3 regions of the Acidovorax sp. FHTAMBA genome follow, and region 2 is predicted to be linked to each of the others. Evidence: predicted binding sites of a transcription regulator. Region 2 holds the regulator's gene; each other region holds the start of a gene.
The links. The regulator FNR, encoded in region 2, switches genes on or off when oxygen is low (the NO sensors DNR and NnrR bind a similar motif). The targets are predictions, from matches to a motif close to TTGATNNNNATCAA.
Positions count from the first base shown of each region.

Region 1: the regulator FNR is predicted to act here: its motif matches at 3,476-3,489, upstream of AAFF19_RS21065 (TraR/DksA family transcriptional regulator).
Region 3: the regulator FNR is predicted to act here: its motif matches at 1,578-1,591, upstream of AAFF19_RS02055 (ribonucleoside triphosphate reductase).

Region 1 is NZ_CP152407.1:4,514,227-4,518,776, forward strand. Features, by position in the region: gene AAFF19_RS21050 (TonB-dependent receptor) at 1-2,051, opposite strand, end outside; gene AAFF19_RS21055 (DUF2946 family protein) at 2,131-2,496, opposite strand; gene AAFF19_RS21060 (glutathione S-transferase) at 2,623-3,270, shown strand; gene AAFF19_RS21065 (TraR/DksA family transcriptional regulator) at 3,549-3,920, shown strand; gene AAFF19_RS21070 (VOC family protein) at 4,016-4,429, shown strand.
Region 2 is NZ_CP152407.1:2,142,302-2,146,851, forward strand. Features, by position in the region: gene ccoP (cytochrome-c oxidase, cbb3-type subunit III) at 1-85, shown strand, start outside; gene ccoG (cytochrome c oxidase accessory protein CcoG) at 165-1,610, shown strand; gene AAFF19_RS10090 (FixH family protein) at 1,672-1,953, shown strand; gene AAFF19_RS10095 (hypothetical protein) at 2,010-2,303, shown strand; gene fnr (fumarate/nitrate reduction transcriptional regulator Fnr) at 2,344-3,066, opposite strand; gene hemN (oxygen-independent coproporphyrinogen III oxidase) at 3,252-4,550, shown strand, end outside.
Region 3 is NZ_CP152407.1:449,588-454,137, forward strand. Features, by position in the region: gene AAFF19_RS02045 (nitric-oxide reductase large subunit) at 1-946, shown strand, start outside; gene AAFF19_RS02050 (hemerythrin domain-containing protein) at 1,022-1,450, shown strand; gene AAFF19_RS02055 (ribonucleoside triphosphate reductase) at 1,670-3,688, shown strand; gene nrdD (anaerobic ribonucleoside-triphosphate reductase) at 3,786-3,998, shown strand; gene AAFF19_RS02065 (anaerobic ribonucleoside-triphosphate reductase activating protein) at 4,030-4,550, shown strand, end outside.

The DNA.
Region 1 (4,550 bases), 2.4 Mb from region 2:
GGCCGGTACGTGGCCACGGCGCTGGCGCGCCACTTTGGGATGCGCGACTGCCATTTGCCGGCACTGGCGGGGAACTTGTCGTTCTTCGTGATCCTGGAGTCGGTCCAGGTCAGGCTGCTGCCCAGCTCCAGCCCGCGCAGCAGGACGTTGGTGGCCTGGTACGACAGCTCGATGCCCTTGGTACGGATGGCATCCACGTTCTGCACGTTGGTCACATTGGGTGTGACCAGCACATTGGTCTGGGAGTACAACGCGTCTTTCGTGCGCTCAAAGAACGCTGTGAGGCGCAGCAAACCGTTGCCCATGTCGCGCTCGGCGGTCAGCTCGGTGGTCCAGCTTTTTTCAGGCTTCAGGTTCGGGTCGTTGCTGATGAGCGCGCCGCTGCCGCTGATGCCGCCCTGGTACAGCTCGGCCACGGTGGGCATGCGCACGGCGCGGCCGGTGGAGGCCTTGAGCACCCACAGGTCGCTGGCCTGCCAGGCCACGGCAGCCTTGGGCGAGACATAGGTCTCGTTGCGCTCGGGGTGGCCCACGGTGGTGGTGGCGTTGCCGGTCTGGCCGTTGCTGGCGCTCCAGCGCTCGGCGCGGACGCCCAGCACGGCCTTCCACCGTGGCGCGATTTTCCACGTGTCTTGCGCCCACAGGCCGATCAGCTGCGTGTCGCCGTTGAAGGCCTGGTTGCGGGCGCCTGCATCACCGCTGATCCAGTTCGTCGTGGCGTTCTCGATGGTGCGCAGTTGGTAGCTGTCGCGCTGCAGGCCGAAGTCCACGATGTGTGCGCCTTGCACACCCTCGGGCCGCCAGGTGCCTTTGGCGGCCAGCGTGTTCCAGCCCGTGCCCTTGCTGTTGACGATGCGCCCTGCCCCGCCGTTCAGCGCCGCGGGCAGCGCCACGGTGGCTGCGCGCAGGCTGTCGGCCTGGTAGTCGTACAGACTGGCGGCCACCTCCCAGTCAAACACGCCCTGCGTTCGGCTTTTGACCGACAGACCGTGCATGAAATGCGTGAGGTCTTCGTTGGAGACATTGAAGTCCGTAGGCGTGAGCGCAAACGAGCGGCCATTGATGTTGACCGTGCCGCTGTAGACCGCATTGCCATGGGCGTCGCGCAGGTAGCTGGCGGGGCGCCCCTCGGATGCGTTGTGCCACCAGCCAAAGGTGTAGGCGGCGCGCACGGTGGGCGAAAAGTCGTAGGCGATCTTGGCCTTGATGTGGTCTTGCTGCGTGTGGTACTGCGTGGCCGTGCCCAGCAGGTACCAAGGCTGGTTGCTGCGGTTGTTGCCCGGCACCGCGCCGGTCACGGGCGTGCCTGCGCTGCCCACGGTGCCTGCGGACACGAGGCGGGTGGGGAAGGTTAGCGGCTGACCTTCGCTGTCCGTCTTGTTGAAGCTCAGGAACCAAGACCAGTCGCCGTTCTTGTTGCCCACCGAGGCACTGACCTGCTTGCCTGCGTAGGTGGCGCTGGTGCCGTAGAGATCGAACGGCTGGTGCTGATAACTGACCTTGCCGTGCGCCTCGAACTTCGTCGGCATGCGGGTCACATAGTCCACCACCGCGCCCACGGAGTTGCCCGCGTACGCAGCCGAAAACGGGCCGTAGAGCACCTCCACGCGCTCGATCTCCTCGGGCGTGACCAGCATCCAGCGCGGCGCGTTGGTGGGGCCGTTGCCCAGGTAGTTGCTCAGCAAGATGCCGTCGGCAAACACCATCGACCGCGCCGGGTTGCCCGTGCCGGAGGCGCGGGTGGACAGCACGGCGTGGTTGTAGTCGCCGATATAACGCTTGCGCACCAGCAGACTGGGCAGGTACTTGAGGGCGTCTTCGCTGTCGGTGGCGTTGATCGAGTGCTCGATCTGCTCGCGCGTCACGCCCTCGATGGTGGTCGGGATCTGCGTGGGCAGCGAGGTGGGCTGGCCGCCGGTGACGGTGACCACGCCCAGTTCCTTGACCGACGCGTTGGTGCTGTCGGGGGCCTGCGCGAACGCGGGCGCGGCCCCAAAGAAAGCAAAGGGAAAGGCACTGGCCACGGCCAGCGCCATGCGACTTTTGCGCATGCAATCTCCTGAATTTCAAGCCAAATAGGCCGCTAGCGCTTGATGGACAAGCGCCAACAGCTATCGAATAAATAGCGAATCAGGAGAAGGCAGGAGGCCCGCGCGGCGGCAGTGGCGCGGCGGTGCGCGCAGCAATGTGCGCGGCGGGGATGGGACGCAGGGCATGCGCCAGAGGATGGACCACAGGCACCTGCGCCTGAGAGACAGGAGGCGGTGCGCCCACATGCGCGCACAGCGGACAGTCGAGCGTGTGGCTCGGCAGCTCCTTGGCGCCGTCGTCGGTCTTGATCAGGAGCTTGATGGCGCCCGAGCCCGAGCAGATCAGCTCCATGGCCTGTGGGTTGACCAGTGGCGACGCCACCGCCACGCCCATCGACAACACAAACCACGCCAGCACGGAGCGGGCGAGCCAGCGAAGGCTGCGAATGGTTTGCAGGGAGGGCATGGGTGCGGATTGTAGGCTGCGGGGATACGCAGACCTTGACCGGCGTCATCTGCGCGACGCACTGCCTTTTCGCCCACGCCTACGATGCGCTCTCGATTCCCCATCACCTCCAACGGAGACAACACCATGCTCACACTGTGCGGCTTTTCGGCCAGCAACTACTACAACAAGGTCAAGCTGGCCCTGCTTGAAAAGGGCCTGCCTTTCACCGAGGAACTGGCTTGGGTGGGCGAAACCGACCGCAGCGCCAGCCCGCTGGGCAAGGTGCCCTACCTGCGCACGCCCCAGGGCCCGCTGTGCGAATCGTCCGTGATGGCCGACTACATCGAGGCCGCCCATCCCGAGCACCCGCTGATCCCCGCCGACCCCTACCAGGCCGCCAAGGTGCGCGAGCTGATCACCTTTCTGGAGCTGCATCTGGAGCTGGTGGCACGCAACCTGTATCCGCAGGCCTTTTTTGGCGGCACCGTGAGCGACACCGCCAAGGAAAAGGTGGGAGCCCAGCTGGAGAAAAACATTGCCGCCTTCGGTCAGCTGGCCAAGTTCAGCCCCTACGTGGGCGGCGACACGTTCACGATGGCTGACTGCGCCGCCATCGTGCACCTGCCGCTGGTCAGCTCGGCCACCAAGATCATCTATGGCCGCGACTACCTGGCCGACCTGCCCGTGCGCGAGTACCTGGCCCGCATGGCCGAGCGCCCCCATGTGGCGCGTGTCAACGCCGACCGCAAAACCAGCACCGCCGAAATGCTGGCGCGCCCGCCCAAGCGTTAAGGATGTTCTGCATAACCCTCGCGAGGCGGTGGTAGTGCGGATCGGGATGGGGTGCAAGGCGTCTTTTGGCAGCCAATAGCCGGGCTATTGGCAAGAAAAGCAACGCAGCGAACCGCCCGAGGCCGCGCTATCACAGACCGCAGGGAGTTATGCAGGTCATCCTTCAGCCTCCTTGCGCCCTTCGGTTCAGGGACAGGGGGTGGCCTTGACCTCCATCAAACCGGGTGGGCCAATGCAGGCGCACCATGCGCGTATTCGCCACGATGAGGAGCCATTGCATGGACAAGACCCAAGCCGCCCCCTTCCGCCAGCAACTGCTGGCCCAGCAATCAGCGCTGCTGGCCCAGCTGGCCGCACAACGCGGTGGCGTCATCGGGCGGGCAGAAGCCGCCGCCGAGCACTTCGGCCGTCCCGAAGACCCGCGTGCACAGGTGGCCTCAGAGCGGGCACTGGAATTCGCCCTGGATGAACGCGAAACCGCCCACCTCGCGGCGATTGACGCGGCCCTGGCTCGCATCGAAGCTGGTACCTACGGCGAGTGCACGGACTGCGGCACACACATCACTGCAGCGCGCCTGCACGCGACGCCTGAGGCGGCACGCTGCGTGCATTGCCAGGAAAAGGCCGAGCAACATCACCGGCCGGCCTGAGCGACACGGCGGCTCGCAGGCGCTGACCGCTGCCACGCCGGGCCCGTTACGGGCCAAGGCATGGCGCATGGCGCACGGCTGCTATCCTGTGCGGCATGCGCAGTCTCTTTCACCTTGCCTTTCACGTGACCGACCTCGATGCGGCGCGTCGCTTTTATGGCGACGTGCTTGGATGCCAGGAAGGTCGAAGTACGGACACCTGGGTCGACTTCGATTTTTTCGGACACCAGATTTCTCTGCACCTGGGCGCCCCCTTTGCGAGCGCCCGCACGGGCCACGTAGGTGATCATCTGGTGCCCATGCCGCATTTCGGCGCCATTCTGGAGCTGCCCGATTGGCATCGGCTGGCGGACCGCTTGAAAGCAGCGGGTACCGACTTTGTATTGGCACCCCAGGTGCGCTTTGAAGGTCAGCCCGGAGAGCAGTGGACGATGTTCTTCCACGACCCGAGTGGCAACCCCATAGAAATCAAGGGTTTTCGTTCGCTGGATGCTGTGTACGCATCCTGAGCCGGCGGTTCGATGGCGTCGGGGTATCGACCCCTGAGCCATAGAAACACGCAGTTCTTGCACACCATCCCGTGGCACGCGCGACCGCACGGGTAGCTGCTCGGTAAGGCCGGGCGGCGGC
Region 2 (4,550 bases):
CGACAAGCTGACAGAAGCACAAATCGGCGTGCTGTCTGCCTACGTCTGGGGCCTGTCCAACGGCAACCAGGCGGCCGCGCGGTAAGTCCATCGCCGCCATTTTCAGTCATTGCTGCCAAACGCCCCGGGGTTGACGACCCCGGGGCACACGGATCGACACCACCATGAAGCCACCCAGCGAGCCTGCTCGCAAGGTCATCCCGATCAACCCGGTTGCCTCCGATGCCTCATCGCAGGTGGAGATCGTGTCGCTGTACGAAGCGCAGAAGAAGATCTATCCACGCTCGATCAGCGGTCTGTTTGCGCGCTGGCGCTGGGGCATGGTGTTCCTCACGCAGCTGATCTTTTACGGTCTGCCGTGGCTGGAATGGGGTCAGCGCCAGATGGTCCTGTTTGACCTGGGCGCGCGGCGGTTTTACATCTTCGGGCTGGTTCTGTACCCGCAAGACTTCATCTACCTCACGGGACTGCTGATCATCTCGGCGCTGTCGCTGTTCCTTTTTACGGCAGTGGCGGGGCGCTTGTGGTGCGGGTTTGCATGTCCGCAGACGGTCTACACCGAAATGTTCATGTGGATCGAGCACAAGATTGAGGGTGACCGCAGCGCGCGTCTGCGCCTGGACAACGGCCCCTGGACCTTTGAAAAAATCCGCAAGAAGTTTTTCAAGCAGGTGGTTTGGGTCTCGGTGGCGTTGTGGACCGGGTTCACGTTTGTGGGCTACTTTGTGCCGATTCGCGAGCTTGGCGCAGAGTTGCTGGCGTTCCAGGGCAGCTGGCAGATCTTCTGGGTGCTGTTCTACGGCTTTGCCACCTATGGCAACGCAGGGTACATGCGTGAGCAGGTGTGCAAATACATGTGCCCGTATGCCCGTTTCCAGAGCGCGATGTTCGACAAGGACACCCTGATCGTGAGTTACGACGTCGAACGCGGTGAGCCACGCGGCCCCCGCAACAAGACGATCGACTACAAGGCCAAGGGCCTGGGTGACTGCATCGACTGCACCCTGTGTGTGCAGGTTTGCCCCGTGGGCATCGATATCCGCAAAGGTCTGCAGTATGAGTGCATCGGCTGCGGCCTGTGTGTGGATGCATGCAACACGGTGATGGACAAAATGCACTACCCGAGAGGGTTGATTCGCTTTTCCACACAGAATGGCGTCGCACAGCGCTGGAGCCAGTCCCAGATTTTGCGCCGCGTCCTGCGTCCGCGCGTTCTGATCTACAGCACCGTGCTCGTCGCGCTGTGCGTGGGCATGATGGCCAGCCTGGTCACGCGCACGCCACTGAAGGTGGATGTGGTTAGAGACCGTGCCGCCCTGTCGCGCATTGTGGCCGGGGGCAAGCTGGAGAACATCTACCGCCTGCAGATCATGAACGCTACAGAAGGCCCGCAGCGCTACCGCATTGACGCACGCGGCCTTGAGGGGTTGGTGGTCGCTTCGGATGCAGAGGTGGAGATTGGAGCTGCTGAATCCAGGTGGGTCGCTGTCAGGCTGCAGATTCCCTACGGGTCAGCGCCAGCGGGTTCCCATGCGGTTCAGTTCGACGTTCAGGCCTTGGGTACTGCGAGCCATGTGACCGAGAAATCGGTGTTTCTGGTCCCGCGCTAGGATGATTGTTTTGTGATGGCACTGTGTGCTCTCAGCCGACTATTTTTCAGGAGTTAACACCATGCCAACCAGTTCTGCACTCAGTGCTGAGCCTTCCGTCCCAGAACCGTGGTGGAAGTTCGGCCATGTCTGGCTGATCATTGCTGGGCCGCTCATCGTGATCGTCGCGGGATTTGTGACGTTGTGGCTGGCGATTTCACGGCCTGATCCCGTGGTGGCCGAGGACTACTATCGCCAGGGCATTGAAATCAACAAGAACCTTGCGGAACCCGAGAAGAGCCTCGCACCCGCGATGAAGGGCCGCAACCATGCGGCTACGCCAGCGCAAGACCAGCCGCGCTGATACACAACGGGCCCCTGCGGCTCATGGCTTGCAAGGGCTTACCCGGAGACAAAACAATGTGGACCCAACGGTTGATGTGGATTGCGTGGCCAGCGTTTCTGATGGCTGGTGTGCTGGAGATGCTGGTCTTTGCCATGGTGGATCCGCAAGATCTGCATTGGTTTGGGCAACCGCTCGCGCTGTCACGGCAGGGGGTCTACACGCTGGCCTTTTTTGCGTTCTGGGCGATCACGATGGCGTCCAGTGCGCTGACCACACTGCTGGCCATGTCACCCTTCGAGCTCAACCGTTGCCCTGTGCCGGAGGGGGAGCGCCCCGATGATTGCCGCAAGACGACTTCCTGCTCCTGAAGGGCTTGCAGGTTGCGGATGGCAGCGCAGTGTTGGCGGGTCAATGGCAGGCGGGCTGGTTGTTCACGATGCGCTTGAGTGCATCGGTTTCGAGAATGCGGACATGGCGCTGTTTGACCTCCACAATGCCTTCTTCCACGAACTTTGAAAAAGTCCGGCTCACCGTCTCGAGCTTCAGGCCGAGATAGCTGCCGATTTCCTCCCGGGTCATGCGCAGCACGAGTTCGGACTGCGAAAAACCTCGCGCATGCAAACGCTGAACCAGGTTCAGCAGAAAAGCTGCGAGGCGTTCTTCAGCACGCATGCTGCCCAGCAACAGCATCACGCCGTGCTCGCGAACGATTTCGCGGCTCATGATCTTGTGCACATGGTGCTGCAGCGCATTGACTTCACGCGACAGTTCTTCGATGCGGTCAAACGGCATGACACAGACTTCTGCGTCTTCCAAAGCCACCGCGTCACACGTATGGTGGTCATTCACGATGCCATCGAGGCCGATGATTTCGCCAGCCATCTGAAAACCCGTCACTTGGTCGCGGCCGTCTTCCGTAGCGACGCAGGTCTTGAAGAAACCGGTGCGGATCGCATACAAGGAGGTAAAAGACTCGCCGTTGCGAAAAAGCGTGCCTCCGCGCTTGATCTTCCTACGCACCGCAACAATTTCATCAATACGCTGAAGTTGCTCGTCGTTCAGGCCAACTGGCATGCACAACTCACGCAGATTGCAGTTGGAGCAGGCGACTTTGATGGTGAGCGGATTCATAAGCACAGGAACAGGTTGGATGTGAGCAAAGGCTCAATATGCCACCGCAGCGGCACTGTGGCGTACGGTTGGGCGACTGACTTACATCAAATTGTCGTCGAAGGGGTCAGTTCTTCGCTTGACGCAGGTCAAGGACAATGGCCTCAGCGTAAGGCACAGTTGCAGTGTACGCAAGGAAATCTCCCATGACCGTTGTCACACCCGACCTGTTGCGCCGCTTTGATGTGCCGGGTCCTCGTTATACCTCTTACCCCACTGCCGACCGATTTGTCGAGGCCTTCGGGAAGGATGACTATGCGCTTGCACTGGAGCAACGGCGCCTGGGCTCGATGGCGAAGGCCTTGCCGCTGTCACTGTATGTGCACATCCCGTTTTGCGAGTCACTATGTTACTACTGCGCCTGCAACAAGATCATTACCAAACACCATGACCGCGCGGAGGTCTATCTCCGCTACCTCAGTCGCGAGATCGACCTGCACACTGCCCACTGCGGGCTGGGCCAGGTCGTGAGCCAGTTGCACCTGGGGGGGGGCACGCCCACTTTCCTGACGGATGATGGGCTGCGTGAGTTGATGGCGATGCTCAAGCGAAGCTTCACGCTCGCGCCAGGCGGAGAGTATTCGATCGAGGTGGATCCGCGCACGGTCAATGCGGACCGCCTTGCGGTGCTGGCGGAGCTGGGTTTTAACCGCTTGAGTTTTGGTGTGCAGGACTTCGATCCGGAGGTTCAGAAAGCAGTCCATCGCATTCAGCCCGCAGAGCAGGTGTTCTCGCTGGTGGAGTCTGCGCGGTCACTGGGTTTTGAATCCATCAATGTGGATCTGATCTACGGACTTCCCCGCCAGACCCCAGAGTCCTTTGATCGTACCCTGGCCCAGGTCGCCCAACTACGGCCGGACCGCATCGCACTGTATGCGTATGCACATCTGCCCGAACGTTTCAAGCCACAGCGTCGCATCGCGTCGGTCGAGCTGCCCACTGCGGCGGGGAAAGTCTCGATGCTTTCCCGTTCCCTGGACGCCTTCATGGGCGCGGGCTATGTGTATGTGGGCATGGACCATTTTGCGTTGCCTGAAGACGCGCTGGCAGTGGCAAAACGGCAGGGGCGGCTGCATCGCAACTTCCAGGGTTACAGCACCCAGCCGGACTGCGACCTGATTGGCCTGGGCGTTTCAGCGATTGGCCGTGTGGGGGCGACCTACAGCCAGAACGCGAAAACCTTGGAGGAATATTACGACCTGCTCGACCAGGGGCGGTTGCCTGTGGTGCGCGGGTTGGCGCTGACACGGGACGATCTTGTTCGCCGTGCCGTCATCATGGCGTTGATGTGCCAGGGTGAGCTGTTGTTCGAACCGATGGAACAGGCCTGGTTGATTGACTTTAGGCAATATTTTTCGAGCGAACTGGTGCAATTGGAAGCCATGGCAGAGCAAGGACTTGTCGTCCTGCGGCCTGACGGGATTGAAGTCACGGCGATGGGGTGG
Region 3 (4,550 bases), 1.7 Mb from region 2:
CCTGCTGGCGCTGCTCACGGCGTCGGTGGTGGCCATCGGCCTGTTCTACGGCGCGGGCTTCTTCTACGGCGAGCGCACCCACCTGTCGGTGATGGAGTACTGGCGCTGGTGGGTGGTGCACCTGTGGGTCGAGGGCTTCTTTGAAGTGTTCGCTACCACGGCGCTGGCCTTCATCTTCTCCACGCTGGGCCTCGTGTCGCCACGCATGGCCACGGCTGCCAGCCTGGCCTCGGCATCGCTGTTCATGCTGGGCGGCGTGCCCGGCACCTTCCACCACCTGTACTTCAGCGGCACCACCACGCCGGTGATGGCGGTGGGTGCATCGTTCAGCGCGCTCGAAGTGGTGCCCCTGGTGGTGCTGGGCCATGAGGCCTGGGAACACTGGCGCCTGCAGCACCGCGCGAAGTGGATGGCCAACCTCAAGTGGCCGCTGATGTGCTTCGTGGCCGTGGCCTTCTGGAACATGCTGGGCGCGGGCGTCTTCGGCTTCATGATCAACCCGCCGATCGCGCTGTATTACCTACAAGGTTTGAACACCACGCCGGTGCACGCCCATGCTGCGCTGTTCGGTGTGTATGGCTTCCTGGCGCTGGGCTTCACGCTGCTGGTGCTGCGCTATATCCGCCCGCAGCTGGTGTTCAGCGAACGCCTCATGAAGACGGGCTTCTGGTGGCTCAACGCCGGCCTGGTGCTGATGATTGCCACCAGCCTGCTGCCGATTGGCCTGTTCCAGTTCCACGCCAGCGTGAGCGAAGGCCTGTGGTACGCCCGGGGCGAGGGCTTCATGCAGCAGCCCTTCATGCAGACCTTGCGCTGGGTGCGCACCTTCGGTGACGTGGTCTTCATCGTGGGCGCGCTGGCGATGGCCTGGCAGGTGGTGAGCGGGCTGTTCGGCTCGCGCGCACCGGCAGAGGCGGGCCCTTACCTGGCGCAAGCGCGTCGCTGAAATCAATGCACCGTGCGCGGCAGCCGCCACCAGCGGCAGCCGCGCACACCCCTGAGCAGCCCACAAGGACGGACCATGAACATCGACAAATTCAAGCACCAGCACACCGACATCCTGCGCGGCATCGCCATGTTGCGCGCGCTGGCGCAATCGGGGGTGGAGGCCAACGCCAGCGCCATCGCCCAGGGCATCGTGGCCATGAGCGGCACCATCAAGCTGCACCTGGCCGTGGAAGACCAGGTGCTGTACCCCGCGCTGCAGCGCGGTGGCAACGCCGAGCTGGCCCGCATGGGCCGCCAGTACCAGAGCGAGATGACTTCCATCGCCAGCGCCTACGACGCCTTTGCGCGCCGCTGGAACACCGCCGACGGCGTGCGCCGCGATGCACAGGGTTTCCGCAACGAGGCCAACGTGGTGCTGCGCCGCGTGTTCGAGCGCATGCAACGCGAAAACCATGACTTCTATCCGCGCATCGAGGAGGAAGAAGCCACCGCCTGCCATTGAGCAGCACCCTCCTGCACCCCACTGCATGCCTGCGCATGCACCTCTGATCCATCGGTAGGGCCTGACGGCACCTTCCTTTCTGCCGGTCCCTGTGCCGGCATTTTTTTACCCCTGCTTACCGCCCCAATTGTGTTGAATCAAACTACCTATAGTGTTTGATGGGTATCGTAGACACCATAGGTAGTGTTTTTTAACCCGTTCCACAGATTGGTCGAACCCATGGCGTCCACCCTTGCCACCTTGCCCCGCGAAGTCGTTTTGCGCAGCGGCCAGCGCGTTCCGTTTGATGCCGAACGCATCCGCGCCGCGCTGGCCAGCGCCGGGCAGGCCTCGGGTGAATACGGCGCCGACGAAGCGGCATTGCTAACCGCCCAGGTCACCAAGGTGCTCATCCACCGCTTCCACGGCCAGGCGCCCACCATCGAGCAGATCCAGGACGTGGCCGAGCAGACGCTGATCGCCGCCAACCACCTGGCCACCGCGCGTGCCTACATCGTCTACCGCGAGCAGCACGCCACGCTGCGTGCGGACAAGCAGACGCTGGTCGATGTGGAAAGCTCCATCAACGAATACCTCACGCGCGCCGACTGGCGCGTGAATGCCAACGCCAACCAGGGCTATTCGCTGGGCGGGCTGATCCTGAACGTCGCGGGCAAGGTCACGGCCAACTACTGGCTGTCGCACGTGTACACGCCCGAGATCGGCGATGCGCACAGGAGCGGCGACCTGCACATCCACGACCTCGACATGCTCAGCGGCTACTGCGCGGGTTGGTCGCTGCGCACGCTGCTGCACGAGGGCCTGAACGGCGTGCCCGGCAAGGTGGAGGCGGGGCCGCCCAAGCACATGAGTTCGGCCGTGGGGCAGATCGTGAACTTTCTGGGCACGCTGCAGAACGAGTGGGCGGGCGCGCAGGCGTTCTCGTCGTTCGACACCTACATGGCACCGTTTGTGCGCATCGATGCCATGGACTACGCCGCCGTGCGCCAGTGCATCCAGGAGCTGGTCTACAACCTCAACGTGCCCTCGCGCTGGGGCACGCAGACGCCGTTCACCAACCTCACCTTCGACTGGACCTGTCCCGAGGACCTGCGCGAGCAGGTGCCCGTGATCGCTGGCAAAGAGATGCCCTTCGCATACGGCGACCTGCAGGCCGAGATGGACCTTATCAACCGCGCCTATATCGACGTGATGACCACGGGCGATGCCAAGGGCCGCGTGTTCACCTTCCCCATCCCCACCTACAACATCACCAAGGACTTCCCCTGGGAGAGCGAGAACGCGCAGCTGCTGTTCGACATGACCGCCAAGTACGGTCTGCCGTACTTCCAGAACTTCATCAACTCCGAGCTGGAGCCCAACATGGTGCGCTCCATGTGCTGCCGCCTGCAGCTGGATTTGCGTGAATTGCTCAAGCGTGGCAACGGCCTGTTCGGCAGCGCCGAGCAGACCGGCAGCCTGGGCGTGGTGACGATCAACTGCGCGCGGCTGGGCTACCTGCATGCGGGTGATGAAGCAGGCCTGCTCGCCGCGCTCGACCGCCTGATGGAACTGGGCAAACAAAGCCTGGAGACCAAACGCAAGCTCATCCAGCGCCTCATGGACCAGGGCCTGTTCCCCTATACCAAGCGCTACCTGGGCACCTTGCGCAACCACTTCAGCACGCTGGGCGTGAACGGCATCAACGAGATGGTGCGCAACTTCACGGCGGACCAGCACGACATCACCAGCGACTGGGGCCATGCGTTTGCCGTGCGCCTGCTCGACCACGTGCGCGAGCGCATGACGGCCTTTCAGGAGGAAACCGGCCACCTCTACAACCTGGAGGCCACGCCCGCCGAAGGCACCACCTACCGCTTTGCCAAGGAAGACAAAAAGCGCTGGCCCGGCATCCTGCAGGCCGGCACGGAGCAGCAGCCCTACTACACCAACTCCTCGCAGCTGCCTGTCGGCTTCACCGACGACCCGTTCGAGGCCCTGATGCGGCAGGAGGCGCTGCAATCCAAATACACCGGCGGTACCGTGCTGCATCTGTACATGGGCGAGCGCTTGTCCAGCGGTGCGGCCTGCCGCGATCTGGTGCGGCGCGCGCTCACGCGCTTTCGCCTGCCCTACATCACCGTCACGCCCACGTTCTCGATCTGCCCCACACACGGCTACCTGGCGGGCGAGCACCCGTTCTGCCCGCGCTGCGACGAAGAGCGGCTGGACGCCAAGCGGCGGCGTCTGGTCGCCTAGATTTTGAGCAAAAGTGGCCCTGGCGCTTGATGGTCAAGCGCAAGCAGCTATCAAAACAGAAGCAAACCATTTCCTCCACCCCCGAAAGGACCCCGGCATGAGCCATTTCTCCGCCACCGAACACACCGCCATCTCCAGCGCCGCCGCCGTGCAGCTCACCGACGACGAGCGCCAGCCCTGCGAGGTCTGGACCCGCGTGATGGGCTACCACCGCCCCGTGGCCAGCTTCAACACCGGCAAACAGGGCGAACATGCCGAACGCCGCTTCTTCGCCGAAACGCACCGTGGCTCCAGCCGCAACGGCTGCTGAGCCTAGTGCCGCCGCCCTGCGCCTGGGCGGCATGACACCGCTGACCACCATCGATTTCCCCGGCCGCCTCGCGGCCGTTTTCTATTGCCAGGGGTGCCCCTGGCGCTGCGGGTATTGCCACAACCCCGGGCTGCTGGACGCCACCACGCCTCCCGCGTTGCCGTGGAACCAGGCGCTGCAGTTTTTGCACAGCCGCCGGGGCCTGCTCGATGGCGTGGTGTTTTCGGGCGGCGAGCCGACGCTGCAGGCCGCGCTGCCCGCTGCGGTGGACGCCGTGCGCGCACTGGGCCTGCAGACTGCGTTGCACACCGGCGGCATGTACCCCGGGCGGCTGGCGGCACTGCTGCCGCGCCTCCACTGGGTGGGGCTGGACATCAAGGCCCTGCCGCAGCGCTACGACGCCATCACCGCCACCCACGGCAGCGGCGCGCGCGCCTGGGCCGCGCTCGATGCCATGCTGGCCCATGGCATCGACCACGAATGCCGCACCACCTGGCACGCGGGCCTGTTTGGTGTGGACGAACTGCTGGAACTGGCCCAGGCCCTGGCCGC